3 regions of the Streptomyces sp. NPDC127595 genome follow, and region 2 is predicted to be linked to each of the others. Evidence: riboswitches for the same ligand, from Rfam matches in the RefSeq annotation. Region 2 holds a riboswitch; each other region holds the start of a gene.
What was found. Region 2 has a riboswitch for cobalamin ahead of ACFVKT_RS17090 (FecCD family ABC transporter permease). Riboswitches for the same ligand answer to the same signal wherever they lie in the genome.
Positions count from the first base shown of each region.

Region 1: linked by a shared signal. The riboswitch ahead of ACFVKT_RS30365 (cobalamin biosynthesis protein) and the one ahead of ACFVKT_RS17090 (FecCD family ABC transporter permease) in region 2 are both predicted to bind cobalamin.
Region 3: linked by a shared signal. The riboswitch ahead of ACFVKT_RS02165 (CbtB-domain containing protein) and the one ahead of ACFVKT_RS17090 (FecCD family ABC transporter permease) in region 2 are both predicted to bind cobalamin.

Region 1 covers NZ_JBHXWK010000011.1:63,555-68,025, reverse strand. Annotated here, with positions in the region: gene ACFVKT_RS30370 (cobyric acid synthase) at 1-1,023, opposite strand, end outside; gene ACFVKT_RS30365 (cobalamin biosynthesis protein) at 1,020-1,961, opposite strand; cobalamin riboswitch at 2,061-2,203, opposite strand; gene ACFVKT_RS30360 (hypothetical protein) at 2,322-2,543, opposite strand; gene ACFVKT_RS30355 (anion permease) at 2,556-3,800, opposite strand; gene ACFVKT_RS30350 (lysozyme) at 3,989-4,471, opposite strand, start outside.
Region 2 covers NZ_JBHXWK010000005.1:4,712-9,182, forward strand. Annotated here, with positions in the region: gene katG (catalase/peroxidase HPI) at 1-1,660, opposite strand, end outside; gene ACFVKT_RS17085 (Fur family transcriptional regulator) at 2,055-2,465, shown strand; cobalamin riboswitch at 2,481-2,633, shown strand; gene ACFVKT_RS17090 (FecCD family ABC transporter permease) at 2,737-3,774, shown strand; gene ACFVKT_RS17095 (ABC transporter ATP-binding protein) at 3,778-4,471, shown strand, end outside.
Region 3 covers NZ_JBHXWK010000001.1:490,259-494,729, forward strand. Annotated here, with positions in the region: tRNA gene ACFVKT_RS02150 (tRNA-Pro) at 96-169, shown strand; gene ACFVKT_RS02155 (NAD(P)H-dependent glycerol-3-phosphate dehydrogenase) at 256-1,254, opposite strand; gene ACFVKT_RS02160 (hypothetical protein) at 1,429-1,674, shown strand; cobalamin riboswitch at 1,990-2,131, shown strand; gene ACFVKT_RS02165 (CbtB-domain containing protein) at 2,167-2,388, shown strand; gene ACFVKT_RS02170 (CbtA family protein) at 2,409-3,167, shown strand; gene meaB (methylmalonyl Co-A mutase-associated GTPase MeaB) at 3,471-4,451, opposite strand; gene scpA (methylmalonyl-CoA mutase) at 4,448-4,471, opposite strand, start outside.

The DNA of each region.
Region 1 (4,471 bases), on a different contig from region 2:
GCAGATACCGAGCACGGGCCGCCCCTCGGCGGCCCGCAGGGCGATCGCGTCCGCGAGCCCGCGCTCCCGCAGCCACTCCAGCGCCTTCACCGTCCCCCGGGTGCCGGGTACGACGACGAGGTCCGCGTCGGCCAGTTCCTCGGCCCGGTCCACGAAGCGCACGACGACACCAGGTTCGGCGGCCAGCGCGTCCACGTCCGTGAAGTTGGACATCAGGGGGACCGCGCAGACGGCGACCCGCAGCACGTCCGCGCCGACGGGCGCGGCGACCGCGGACTCCCGGACGGCGCCCCTGAGCGAGACCGCCATCCCGTCCTCCTCGTCGATCCCGAGGCCGTGCCGGAAGGGCAGCACGCCGTAACTGGGCCGCCCGGTGAGCCCATGGAGCATGTCGAGCCCCGGCTCCAGCAGGGAGACATCCCCGCGGAACTTGTTCACCAGGAACCCGGCGACGAGTTCCTGGTCCTCGCGCGACAGCAGCGCGACGGTCCCGAAGAAGGACGCGAAGACGCCCCCACGATCGATGTCGCCCACGACAAGCACGGGCAGTCGCGCGTTCCGTGCGATCCCCATGTTCACGATGTCCGTCCGCCGCAGATTGATCTCGGCAGGACTCCCCGCCCCCTCACAGATCACCGCGTCATACGTGCCCCGCAACTCGGCGAGGCACTCCAGCACGGTCCCGAGCAGCGCTTCCTGCCGCCCCCCGTGGTAGCCGCGAGCGCTCATCTCACCCACGGGCTTCCCCATGAGGACGACCTGACTGCTCCGGTCACTGCCCGGCTTGAGCAGCACGGGATTCATGAGCGCGGTCGGCTCCACGCGAGCGGCCTGCGCCTGCATCGCCTGTGCCCGCCCGATCTCGGCGCCCTCCCGCGTCACGAACGAGTTCAGTGACATGTTCTGCGCCTTGAAGGGCGCGACCTTGACGCCCTGCCGCACAAGCCACCGGCAGATCCCGGCGGTCACGACACTCTTGCCCGCGTCGGAGGTGGTCCCGGCGACCAGCAGCCCGCCGCTCACGAGGCACGCCCCTTCCGGAGAAGCCGCCCGGCGACGCTCACGCCCAGCGCGAGCCAACTCACGCGCCGGGACAGCCGTACGGCCCGCTCGATGTCACCGACCACCACGGCACGCCCCCCGCCGTTCAGTACGGGCCGATGCTCGACCCTTCCGCCGTACGCGAGGGTCCCGCCGAGCCGCACACCGAGCGCCCCCGCGAACGAGGCCTCCACCGGCCCGGCGTTGGGGCTCGGATGCTTGCAGGCGTCCACCCGCCAGGCCCGCACGGCGCCTCGCGGATCATCTCCGGCAGCGGTGGCGAGGGCAGCGGTGAGCCGCGCCCCCGGCCAGCCCGCGACATCGTCGAGCCGAGCGGAGGCCCAGCCGTAGCGCCGGTACCTGGCTGACTTGTGCCCGACCATCGCGTCGAGCGTGTTCACGGCACGGAACCCGACAAGCCCGGGCACACCGCCGATGGCCCCCCATACGAGGGCGCCCACCACGGCGTCGGAGGTGTTCTCGGCGACCGACTCGACGACGGCACGCGCGATGCCGTCCGCATCGAGCGCCTGCGGGTCCCGCCCGCACAGATGCGGCAGCCGCTCCCGGGCCACCTCGACATCGCCGGCTTCCAGCGCGCTGCCGATCGCCCGGGCCTCCCGGCCGAGGGAGGTTCCCCCGACGACGGCCCAAGTGGCGGCGGCGGTCAGCGCGATGGAGGCGGTACGGGATCCACGTACGGCATGACTGGCGAGCGCCGCGAGCCCGGTGGCACCGCCCGCACACACGGCGGTGTGCAGCGCGCCCCACCCGCGGTGGTCCCGCCACAGCACCCGCTCCACGGCTCCCGCGGCCCGGCCGAACGAGGCGACCGGATGCCCCCGGCGGGGATCGCCGAGCAGCAGGTCACCGAGGAGGCCGGCGGCGGCGCCGTACGCGAAGACGCGATCGGCACGCACCGGTTCAGCCGACCGTCAGGTCAGGCACAACCGTCGTTCGCAAGGCACTTGGGCAGCCGCGCATGGCGATATGTCCTCACTCAGGGTGTCCACGCCCTGGTTCGAAGAGACCGACGGTGAGAGTTCCTGGCTCCCGGGGACTACTTCCCCGGTCACAGTGGCGGGACCGCGCCGGATTCGCACCGGCTTCCTCTCGTGCCGTCGTACTTGGCTCCGGCAGTCCACCACGGTGTTGGAAGACCCGTCAACTTGCTGTTGACCTGCGGAGGGAGAGTGTGCGAAGGCCCACACAGGGGTGGGGCGCGGGACGTTGACACGTCCCGCGCCCCACCTTGTTCGTGCGCTTGTCCGACGTGACCGTCAGGCCACGATCAGATAGATCCCGTACGCCACCGCCGCCGCGCACGCCGCGAAGCAGGCGTAGGCGCCGGTGACCGCGAGAGCGGCGGAGCCGCCCTGTGCCGAGGCCGACTCGCGCCTGGAGAGGCCGACGATGCCCAGGGTGAAGAGGCCCACGAGGGCCACGGTGGTCACGAGGCTGACTCCGAAGACGGAGCCGAGGGCTGCCCAGTCGATGTGCATGCTGTCCGTTCCTTACACCGTGGCCGGAGAGGTGGGCTCCGCGTCCGGGGACGGGATGGTGGCTTTCAGGTCGCCTGCCAGGTCGCCGGCGAGCGGGCCCGCGGGGGGCGGGGTGACCGCGGCGATCGCGGCGGTGACGACTCCCGAGGGCTCGGCGGTGATCTCGTTGACGTTGTCGATGGTCACCGGCCGGCGGCGCGACAGCTTCCAGATGGTGCCCGCGCCGGCCACCAGGAGCGCACCTGTCAGGACGATGCCCCAGGTGCCCTGCTTGGTGAGGACCTCGGCGCCCGCGCCGACCAGGCCCGCCGCCGGGAGCGTGAGGCCCCAGGCGATGAACATGCGGGTCGCGGTCGACCAGCGGACGACACCGCCCTTGCGGCCCAGGCCCGAGCCCATCACGGCGCCGGAGCAGGACTGCGTGGTGGAGAGCGAGAAGCCCAGGTGGGAGGAGGCCAGGATGACGGTTGCCGCGCTGGTCTGGGCGGCGAAGCCCTGTGGCGGCGCGAGGTCGGTGAGGCCCTTGCCCATGGTGCGGATGATGCGCCAGCCGCCCAGGTAGGTGCCGAGCGCGATGGCCGTACCGGCCGAGACGATGACCCAGGTGGGAGGGTTCGAGTCCGGCGCGATCACACCGCCGGTGACCAGCGCGAGGGTGATGATGCCCATCGTCTTCTGCGCGTCGTTCGTACCGTGGGCCAGCGAGACGAGGCCCGCCGAGGCGATCTGCCCGGCCCGGTAGCCCTTGGCGGTCGCCTTCTCGTCGGCACGGCTGCCGATCCGGTACGTCAGCCGGGTGGCCAGCATCGCGGCGAGTCCGGCCACGACGGGTGCGGCGATCGCGGGGAGCAGCACCTTGGTGACGACGGTCGAGCCGTTCACCGCCGACCAGCCGGCCGACATGACCGCGGCGCCGATGAGGCCGCCGAAGAGTGCGTGGGAGGAACTGGAGGGCAGACCCAGAAGCCAGGTCAGCAGATTCCAGAGGATGGCGCCGACGAGCGCCGCGAAGATCACTTCGGTGCGTATGCCCTCTTCGTTGATGATCCCGCCGGAGATCGTCTTGGCGACCTCCACGGAGAGGAACGCCCCGACGAGATTCAGCACGGCGGACATGGCCACCGCCGTCTTCGGTCTCAGAGCGCCGGTGGAAATGGTCGTCGCCATCGCATTGGCGGTGTCGTGGAAACCGTTCGTGAAATCAAACACGAGAGCGGTGACGATCACGATTCCGAGGAGGAGCGTGATGTGTTCCATTAACCCAGGCTTCTGTTGGACGTCAGTGGCACGAGGACCGTAGGTAGCCTGAATGAACGGAAGATGAACGTAGACGGGCATTCGAGTGTCTCTTCCTTGAGTCGCCCCTCCGAATGCGCCGGAGGGGCGACTCCGGGGCCGGCCCGATGTCTCGAACCAAGGCGGAATGCCGGGTTCCGTGGCCGGTGCTAGCCCTTCGCGAGCTTCTTGAGCTGGGCCGTGGATCCGTTGAAGAGATTCTGGTCACCCGGCAGGCTGCCGCTGTTGTCGTACTGCCAGAAGGTCCAGAAGGACCAGCCGGCCGGCAGGGTGCCCGCGGTCGCCGAGTCGTAGCGCGCGAGCCACAGGGAGTGGTTCGCGCCGAAGGCGCGGCTGCTGCCGGTGCAGGTGTTCCACCAGTGCGTGGTCGTGTAGATCACCGGACGGCGTCCGGTCTGCCGCTTGACCTCGTCGCTGAAGGCCTTGATCCAGCTCACCATCTTGGCTTTGGTCAGGCCGTAGCACTTGTTCTTGCCGTACGGGTTGTACTCGATGTCGAGCGCGGGCGGCAGCGTCCAGCCGTCCCCGCTCCAGCCGCCGCCGTTGCGCACGAAGTGCGCGGCCTGGGCGGTCCCGGACGACTTGTCCGGCAGGGCGAAGTGGTAGGCGCCGTGGATGATGCCCACATCGCG
Region 2 (4,471 bases):
CCTTCTCGACACCCGCGGCACCCGCGAGGACGATCAGGTCGGCCAGCGAGATCTGCTTGCCGCCGGCGTTGAAGGACGTCTGGATGCCCTCCAGGGTGCGCAGCACCTGCGCGAGCTGGTCCGGCTCGTTGACCTCCCAGCCGATCTGCGGCTGGAGACGGATACGCGCACCGTTGGCGCCGCCGCGCTTGTCGCTGCCACGGAAGGACGAGGTCGCCGCCCACGTGGTGGAGACGAGCTGGGAGACCGACAGACCCGAGGCGAGGATCTGGGCCTTGAGGGCGGAGATGTCCGCGGCGTCGACGAGCTCGTGGGTCACCGCGGGGAGCGGGTCCTGCCACAGCAGCGTCTCGGACGGAACCTCGGAGCCGAGGTAGCGCACGATCGGGCCGAGGTCGCGGTGGGTCAGCTTGAACCAGGCGCGGGCGAAGGCGTCGGCGAACTGGTCGGGGTTCTCGTAGAAGCGCCGCGAGATCTCCTCGTACGCCGGGTCGATGCGGAGCGCGAGGTCCGTCGTCAGCATCGTCGGAGCCTTGGTCTTCGACGGGTCGTGCGCGTCGGGGATGGTGCCCGCGCCCGCGCCGTCCTTCGCGACCCACTGGTTGGCGCCGGCGGGGCTGGACGTCAGCTCCCACTCGTAGCCGAACAGGTTCTGGAAGAAGTAGTTGCTCCACTGGGTCGGCGTCTGCGTCCAGGTGACCTCCAGGCCACTGGTGATCGCGTCGCCGCCCTTGCCGGTGCCGTAGCTGCTCTTCCAGCCGAAGCCCTGCGCCTCGATCGGGGCGGCCTCGGGGTCGTCGCCGACGGCGTCCGCCGGGCCCGCGCCGTGGGTCTTGCCGAAGGTGTGACCGCCCGCGATCAGGGCGACCGTCTCCTCGTCGTTCATCGCCATCCGGCGGAAGGTCTCACGGATGTCGCGGGCCGCGGCCAGCGGGTCCGGGTTTCCGTTCGGGCCCTCGGGGTTGACGTAGATGAGGCCCATCTGGACGGCGCCGAGCGGGTTCTCCAGCTCGCGGTCGCCGGTGTAGCGCTGGTCGTCGAGCCAGGTGGTCTCGGGACCCCAGTAGACGTCCTCGTCGGGCTCCCAGACGTCCGCGCGGCCGCCGGCGAAGCCGAAGGTCTCGAAGCCCATCGACTCCAGGGCGACATTGCCCGTGAGGATCATGAGGTCGGCCCACGAGATGCTCTGGCCGTACTTCTTCTTGACCGGCCACAGCAGACGGCGGGCCTTGTCCAGGTTGCCGTTGTCCGGCCAGCTGTTGAGGGGGGCGAAGCGCTGCTGGCCGGCGCCGGCGCCGCCGCGGCCGTCGCTGATGCGGTAGGTGCCCGCGCTGTGCCAGGCCATACGGATCATGAACGGGCCGTAGTGCCCGAAGTCGGCCGGCCACCACTCCTGCGAGTCCGTCAGCACCTCGGCGATGTCCGCCTTCACGGCGGCGAGGTCGAGGGTCTTGAACGCGGCGGCGTAGTCGAAGTCCTCACCGAGGGGGTTGGACACGGCAGGGTTCTTCGCAAGGATCTTCAGGTTGAGCCGCTCCGGCCACCACTGGCGGTTTCCGCCGCCCTGGGTCGGGTGCGGGGCTCGGTCGTGCGCGACCGGGCAGCCACCGCCGCCCTCCGTTTTCGCGTCTGTGACGATTGCGTCGTGGTTCTCAGTCATGGGAATCCTTCCGGACCTGGCGGATCACGGTGCTCAGGAACTGCGGGCGGTGGAACGGTCGGGCGGGGGGTACGAAGACTGGGGTGGGCGGCGGCGGAGTCGGGATGACCGGCCTCGCCGACCTGCGGAGGGCCTCACATACGACCGAGAGGGAGATATGGCTCGCGCGACCGCGCATCCCGGAGGGGATGGATCGCCTCGAAGCCGAGGTGGTCCCGTCACGTCTCTGTCTCATGCCGTACTGGAGTCTTCCTGTCCCTTGGCTATCGCCGGAACCGATCCTACGATGGACCGAGTCCAAGTCAAGAAGCGGGCCAAGCCCATATCCAACCGGGACCCGGACGTCCACCGGTAAACTCCGGGCATCCCACTGAACCTGAATAGGTGAACCGATATGAGTGACCTGCTGGAGCGACTGCGAGGACGTGGCTGGCGGATGACCTCCCAGCGACGTGTCGTTGCGGAGGTCCTCGACGGCGAGCACGTCCACCTCACGGCCGACGAGGTGCACGCCCGCGCGGCACAGCGACTGCCGGAGATCTCCCGCGCGACCGTCTACAACGCCCTGGGCGAGCTGGTCTCCCTCGGTGAGGTGCTCGAGGTCTCCACCGACGGCCGCGCCAAGCGCTACGACCCGAACGCCCACCACCCCCACCAGCACCTGGTGTGTTCCAACTGCGGCACCATTCGCGACGTCCACCCGGCCGGCAATCCACTGGCCGACCTCCCGGCGGAGGAGCGCTTCGGCTTCACGGTCTCCGAGGTCGAGGTCACCTACCGCGGACTGTGTCCCTCCTGCGCCTAGACCGGCATCGGCCCTTGGTCCTTGGCCTTCGCCCGTTTGTTACGCTCGGGGCGCGTCCCGTGGGGGAAGTCCGGTGAGAGTCCGGCGCTGACCCGCAACGGTAAGCGTGGCAGGCCGTTTCGGTCCGTCGCGTGAGCCCGATTACCCGCGGGGTGGCATGTGACCCGATGACGCTCGCCGCGGACTGCGAGAGGGGACCGCACGGTTCGGCTGTGCTGCCCATCCCTTGCTTGTGTTCACGAGGCGGCCCGAGGCTTAGGACCCGCCGCCCGTGCGCCGAATACCCGTCGTGCCGCTGGTGGTTGGGCTGGCGCTGTTGCTCTGTCTGTCGCTCCTCTGCGGGGTCGGGCTGGGCGCTTCGGGGATCGGGTGGGGGCGGGTACTGCGGTTTCTGTGGGCCGGGGTGACCGGCGGCGGTATCGAACCCGGTGACGTCGCCCCGTACACCATCGTCTGGGAGATCCGGCTGCCGCGTGTGGTGCTCGCCGCCGTCGTCGGTGCCGGGCTCGCGGCCGTCGGCGTCGCCGTACAGGCCATGGTGCGCAACGCGCTCGCCGATCCGTTCGTGCTCGGGATCTCCTCCGGCGCCGCCGTGGGCGCCAACGCCGTCATCCTGCTGGGCCTGTTCGCCGGTCTCGGGGTGTGGGCGCTGTCCGTCGCCGCCTTCGGGTCGGCGCTGGCCGCCATGGCGCTCGTCTACGCGGTGGCCAGATCACCGCTCGGGCTCACGCCGCTGCGCCTGGTGCTGACGGGGACGGCACTCGCGTACGGCTTCGAGGCCCTCACCACCATCATGGTCTTCGGCGCGGCCCGCGGTGAGGCCGCCCGGTCGGCGATGATGTGGCTCCTGGGCAGCCTGGGCGGCGCGACCTGGGAGAAGGTGCCGCTGGCCGCCGCGGTGGCGCTCGCGGGGTGGGCCTGGCTGCTGCGGCGGGCCGAGTCGCTGAACGCCCTCGCCATGGGCGACGAGACCGCCGCCGCGCTCGGCGTGCCGCCCGGGCGGTTGCGCCGGGAGCTGTTCCTCGTCACGGCCGGCGTGACCGGATGTGTGGTCGCCGTCAGCGGGGCCATCGGGTTCGTCGGACTGATGGTGCCGCATGTCGTACGGATGCTGGTCGGCGCCGATCATCGGCGGGTACTGGTGGTGGCGCCGCTCGCCGGAGCCGTCCTGCTGGTGTGGGCCGATGTGCTGTCCCGGCTGCTGCTCGCCCCGTGGGAGCTGCCGGTCGGCGTGATCACCGCCGTGGTCGGCGTGCCCGCCTTCCTGCTGCTGATGCGGCGCGGCGGCTATGCGTTCGGAGGGCACTGACCGATGCGGCTCGATGTGGAGGGCGTGTCCGTCGACGCCGGTGCCGTCCGGCTCGTGGACGACATTCGACTGAGCGTGGGCAGTGGGGACTTCGTCGGTCTCGTCGGGCCCAACGGGAGCGGCAAGTCGACGCTGTTGCGGTGCGTGTACCGGGCGTTGCGGCCGGCGGGCGGGGTGGTGCGGCTCGACGGGGACGACGTGCACACGATGGACCCGCGGGCCGCCGCCCGGCTGCTCGCCGCGCTGCCGCAGGAGTCGTCCGCCGAGTTCGACTTCACCGTCGCCGAGGTGGTCGGGATGGGGCGGCTGCCGCATCAGGGTCGTACCGCCAAGGAGGACCGGGCGATCTGCGCCGACGCCATGGCCCGTACCGGAGTCGCGCATCTCGCTGAACGCGGCTTCCTCGCGCTCTCCGGTGGCGAGAAGCAGCGCGTCCTGATCGCGCGGGCGCTCACCCAGCAGCCGCGCGTGCTGGTCCTGGACGAGCCGACCAACCACCTCGACATCGCCCACCAGTTGGACGTGCTGTCGCTGGTCCGGGGCAGTGGCCTGACCGTGCTGGCCGCCCTGCACGACCTCAACCTCGCCGCCGCCCACTGCGATCTGCTGTACGTGATCGACGGGGGCCGGGTCGTCGCGTCGGGCCCGCCGCACGACGTGCTCCAACCGGCGCTGTTGGCCGAGGTGTTCGGGGTCC
Region 3 (4,471 bases), on a different contig from region 2:
GATTGTCGCGCGCCTGCGCCATTAACGGAGCAGCCCCCCGGGTGGGGTAAAGTTCTGTTCGCACGATCACGCGGTCCACCGCGGGTCGGACGCACCGGGACGTGGCGCAGCTTGGTAGCGCACTTGACTGGGGGTCAAGGGGTCGCAGGTTCAAATCCTGTCGTCCCGACGGTGCGGAGGGTCTTCGCAGGCGAGAGCCTGTGGGGGCCCTTTTCGTATGGGGCGTTTGGGGTCTTCCGGGCTGAGCGCACTGCCCTACCGCTCGGCTTTGGGCGTACGCGCCATCAGCACGCCGACCGCTTCCCCGACAGTGGAGTGTCCGTCGATGACGGATGCCACGACCTCGGTGATGGGCATCTCGACGCCGTGGCCGCGGGCCAGGTCGAGGATCGCCCGGCAGGACTTGACTCCCTCGGCGGTCTGGCTGGTGGCGACGGTCGCCTCCGCGACCGTGAGGCCCCGGCCCAGGTGCTCGCCGAAGGTTCTGTTGCGGGACAGCGGCGACGAGCACGTGGCCATGAGATCGCCCGCGCCGGCTAGCCCGGAGAACGTCAGCGGGTCGGCGCCGAGGGCGGTTCCGAGGCGGGCGGTCTCCGCGAGGCCGCGGGTGATGAGCAGCGCTGTCGCGTTGCCGCCGAGGCCCATGCCGGTCGCGAGGCCCACTGCCAGGGCGATCACGTTCTTGACGGCACCGCCGAGTTCACAGCCGACGACGTCGGTGGCCGTGTAGGGCCTGAAGTAGGGGGTGTGGCAGGCGGCCTGGATGCTCTTGGCGGCGGTCTCGTCGCGGCAGGCGATGACGGAGGCGGCGGGCCGGCGGGCGGCGATCTCCCCGGCGAGGTTCGGGCCGGAGATGACCGCGACGCGCTCGTCGGAAATACCGGTGACCTCGGTGATCACCTGGCTCATACGCAGCTCCGAGTGCGTCTCGACGCCTTTCATGAGGCTGACCACCACGGCGTGCGGTCCGATGAGGGGGGCCCAGGCGGCGAGGTTGTCGCGGAGGGTCTGGGCGGGGATCGAAAGGATCACCAGCTCGGCGTCGGTCAGGGCCTCCGCGGGGTCGGTGGTGGCGCGCAGTGTGTCCGGCAGAACGACGCCCGGCAGGTAGGCGGGGTTCTCGTGACGCGTGTTGATCGCGTCGGCGACTTCGGAGCGCCGGGCGTGCACGAGGACTCGGCTGCCGGCGTCGGCGAACACCGCCGCCATGGTCGTGCCCCATGAACCTGCCGAGAACATCGCGACCCGAGACATCTGCTTGTTCTCCCTCTGCGCCGGTCCCCGGCACCCTATCCGGCGACGGTGGGGCAGGCACCGACGAGCGTGACCTCGACGGGTTGGCGCCCGGGCTACGTGGTGAACGGCCACTGGTGTTCGTCTCTGCTCACGCCCGCTACCTTCCCCGAGGAGAAGTACAGGCTGCCGTGATTGGACACCGCCGGCGTGTACGGGGGCGAGTGCCTCGTCGGCTCGCGCCGGGTCGTCACCGCGCCCGAGGAGACGCTCGAGCCGTTCCGCGCGAAGCTCGGCGGAACCATCCAGCAACTGCGCGGCATGGGCCCACCCCGGGCTCGTCGTAGCGGGCGAACCCGCCCGTCGCTCGGCGCCGACGCCTTCGTGCTGGTCACGGAGGCGCTGCGGCGATCCGTCCGCGGAGGGTTCGGCGAGGGTTAAGGAGAAGACTTGCCCTCCGCGGCGAGCAATGGAATCCACAACAGCCAGCCCCACAGGATGAAGTCCACCACTCCGCTCCAAGCTCCGCGACGCCAAGAGGCTGGGACGGGAACGCGTCATCGCGCGCATACGGCAGCGCCACGAGGAGACCAACACGGCCTGACCTTCGAGGCGGCGGTCGCGAACGTGGGCATGGGCGCGCTTCGTTGACAGCGACCGCCCGAGTTCCGTCACCGGTGACCCAGGGGTCGCACCGGCCGCGTCACCAGGCAGGAGAGGAAGATCACGCCAGGTGACGCGGTCTTGGCCATGCACGCGACACACGGTACCGTCGGTCCGATATCGACGACGGCGAGACGGAAGCCGGTGAGAATCCGGCACGGTCGCGCCACTGTAAATGGGACGCCCCTGAGATGCTCCCTGAGTCAGACCCGTGGCCGTCGTCATGTGCACCACCGAGATGGGACGCGAACTCCCAGAGGAGGCCCTGCCATGGCGCAGCATGTCGCCCAGCCGACAACCAACACCCCTGTCATTCCGGCCAAGTTGCCGCTCAAGGACATCGCCCCCTGGGCGGTCTTCTTCGGCGTCCTGATGCTGGTTCTGCTGTACTTCGTCGGCGCTGAGCAGGGCGCCACCTCCGTCGTCTCCGGCGCGGAAGTCCACGAGTGGGTCCACGACGCCCGCCATCTCCTCGGCTTCCCCTGCCACTGACGAAGGACGCCGCGCACCTCATGAACTCCGCAACAGTGAGAAACCTTCTCGTGCGGGGCATGCTCGCCGGCCTCGGCGCCGGTGTGCTCGCCCTGATCGTCGCCTACTTCCTCGGTGAGCCGAGCGTCGACAGCGCGATCAGCTTCGAGGAAGCCCATGCCTCGGGCCACGAGCACGAGGTCGAACTCGTCTCCCGCAGCCTCCAGTCCACCGCCGGCCTCGCCGCCGGTGTGCTGATCTACGGGGTGGCCTTCGGCGGCATCGCCGCCCTCGCCTTCTGCTTCGCGCTCGGCCGCGTGGGCCGTTTCAGTCCGCGGGCGACCGCGCTGCTCCTGTCGGGAATCGCGCTGCTCGCCGTGTACGTCGTGCCGTTCCTCAAGTACCCGGCCAACCCGCCCGCGGTCGGCAACGGCGACACCATCGGCAAGCGGACCACCCTGTACCTGCTGATGATGGTGCTCAGCGTGCTCCTCGCCGTCGCCGCCACCATCCTGGGGAAGCGGCTCGCCCCGAAGGTGGGCACCTGGTACGCGACCGTCTCGGCGGTGGCCGCCTTCGCTGTCGTGATCGGACTGGCGTACGCGTTCCTGCCCGTCATCCAAGAGGTGCCGGCCGACTTCCCGGCCACCGTGCTGTGGCGCTTCCGCGTCTCGGCGCTGGCCATACAGATCACCCTGTGGGGTGGCTTCGGGTTGGTCTTCGGTGAATTGGCCGAGCGCTTGCTCCATCCCAAGCCTGCGACGGCGACAGCGGGACGACCGGTCGCCGCCCCCAATTGACAGACCCGTCAAACGAGTCAGGGCCCACGGAACCATCCGGGGGCCCTCTCGCGTTTCCCGGGCACTGACACGGAAACCGCCACCGATATCGCCGCCGCCAATACCAATACCGATACCGATACCGACAAGGACGCGGACGTCATCGGACCACGGACCATGAGCCACGGAACGGACCGATCAGACGGGGACCACCTGGGCGGGGAGCGGAGGAACCGAGCGGCCGGACGACCCCAGCCGCGCTGGGAGGCAGCGAGGCGGTCGCCCTGACCGTGCAGGAGTGCGAGCAACTCATCCAGCCCGTCGCTAGTCCTTGCCGCCGAAGGTCCGGAGAATGCGTTCGGCGGCGAGTGTGGCCGTCAACTCGCCGTCCCTGACCTGCTGTTCGAGGGCCGGTGTGAGGGCTCGTACGGCCGGATCGGCGTGCAGGCGGCCCAGGAGCTCGTCGCGGACCATCGTCCAGGTCCAGTCGACCTGCTGGTCACGGCGTTTGGCGGCGAGCCTGCCGGTCGAGTCGAGGAGCGTGCGGTGCTGTTCGAGGCGGTCCCAGACGGTGTCCAGGCCGGCCGACTCGCGGGCGCTGCAGCTCAGTACGGGCGGCGTCCAGGCAGCGTCCCTGCCGTGCATGAGCCGGAGCGCGCCTGCCAACTCCCGTGCGGCTGCCTGCGCGTCGCGTTCGTGCGGGCCGTCCGCCTTGTTGACGGCGATCACGTCGGCCAGTTCGAGGACGCCCTTCTTGATGCCCTGGAGCTGGTCGCCGGTGCGGGCGAGGGTCAGCAGGAGGAAGGAGTCGACCATGTTGGCGACGGCCGTCTCGGACTGGCCGACGCCGACCGTCTCCACCAGCACCACGTCGTAGCCCGCGGCTTCCATCACCACGATCGACTCGCGGGTCGCCTTGGCGACCCCGCCCAGGGTGCCGGCGGTGGGGGAGGGCCGGATGAAGGCCGCGGGGTCGACGGCCAGGCGTTCCATCCTCGTCTTGTCGCCCAGGATCGAACCGCCCGTACGGCTGGAGGAAGGGTCCACCGCCAGCACCGCCACCCGGTGTCCGAGCGCGGTCAGCATCGTGCCGAAGGCGTCGATGAACGTCGACTTGCCCACGCCCGGTACGCCACTGACGCCGATCCGCCGTGCCCGGCCGCTGTGCGGGAGCAGCTCGGTCAGCAACTCCTGGGCGAGCGCCCGGTGCTGGGGCCGGGTGGACTCGACGAGGGTGACGGCGCGGGCGACGAGCGCGCGCTTCCCGTCGAGTACCCCTTTGACGTAGGTGTCGAGCTCGATCACAGGTCATGCCCGAGATCGTC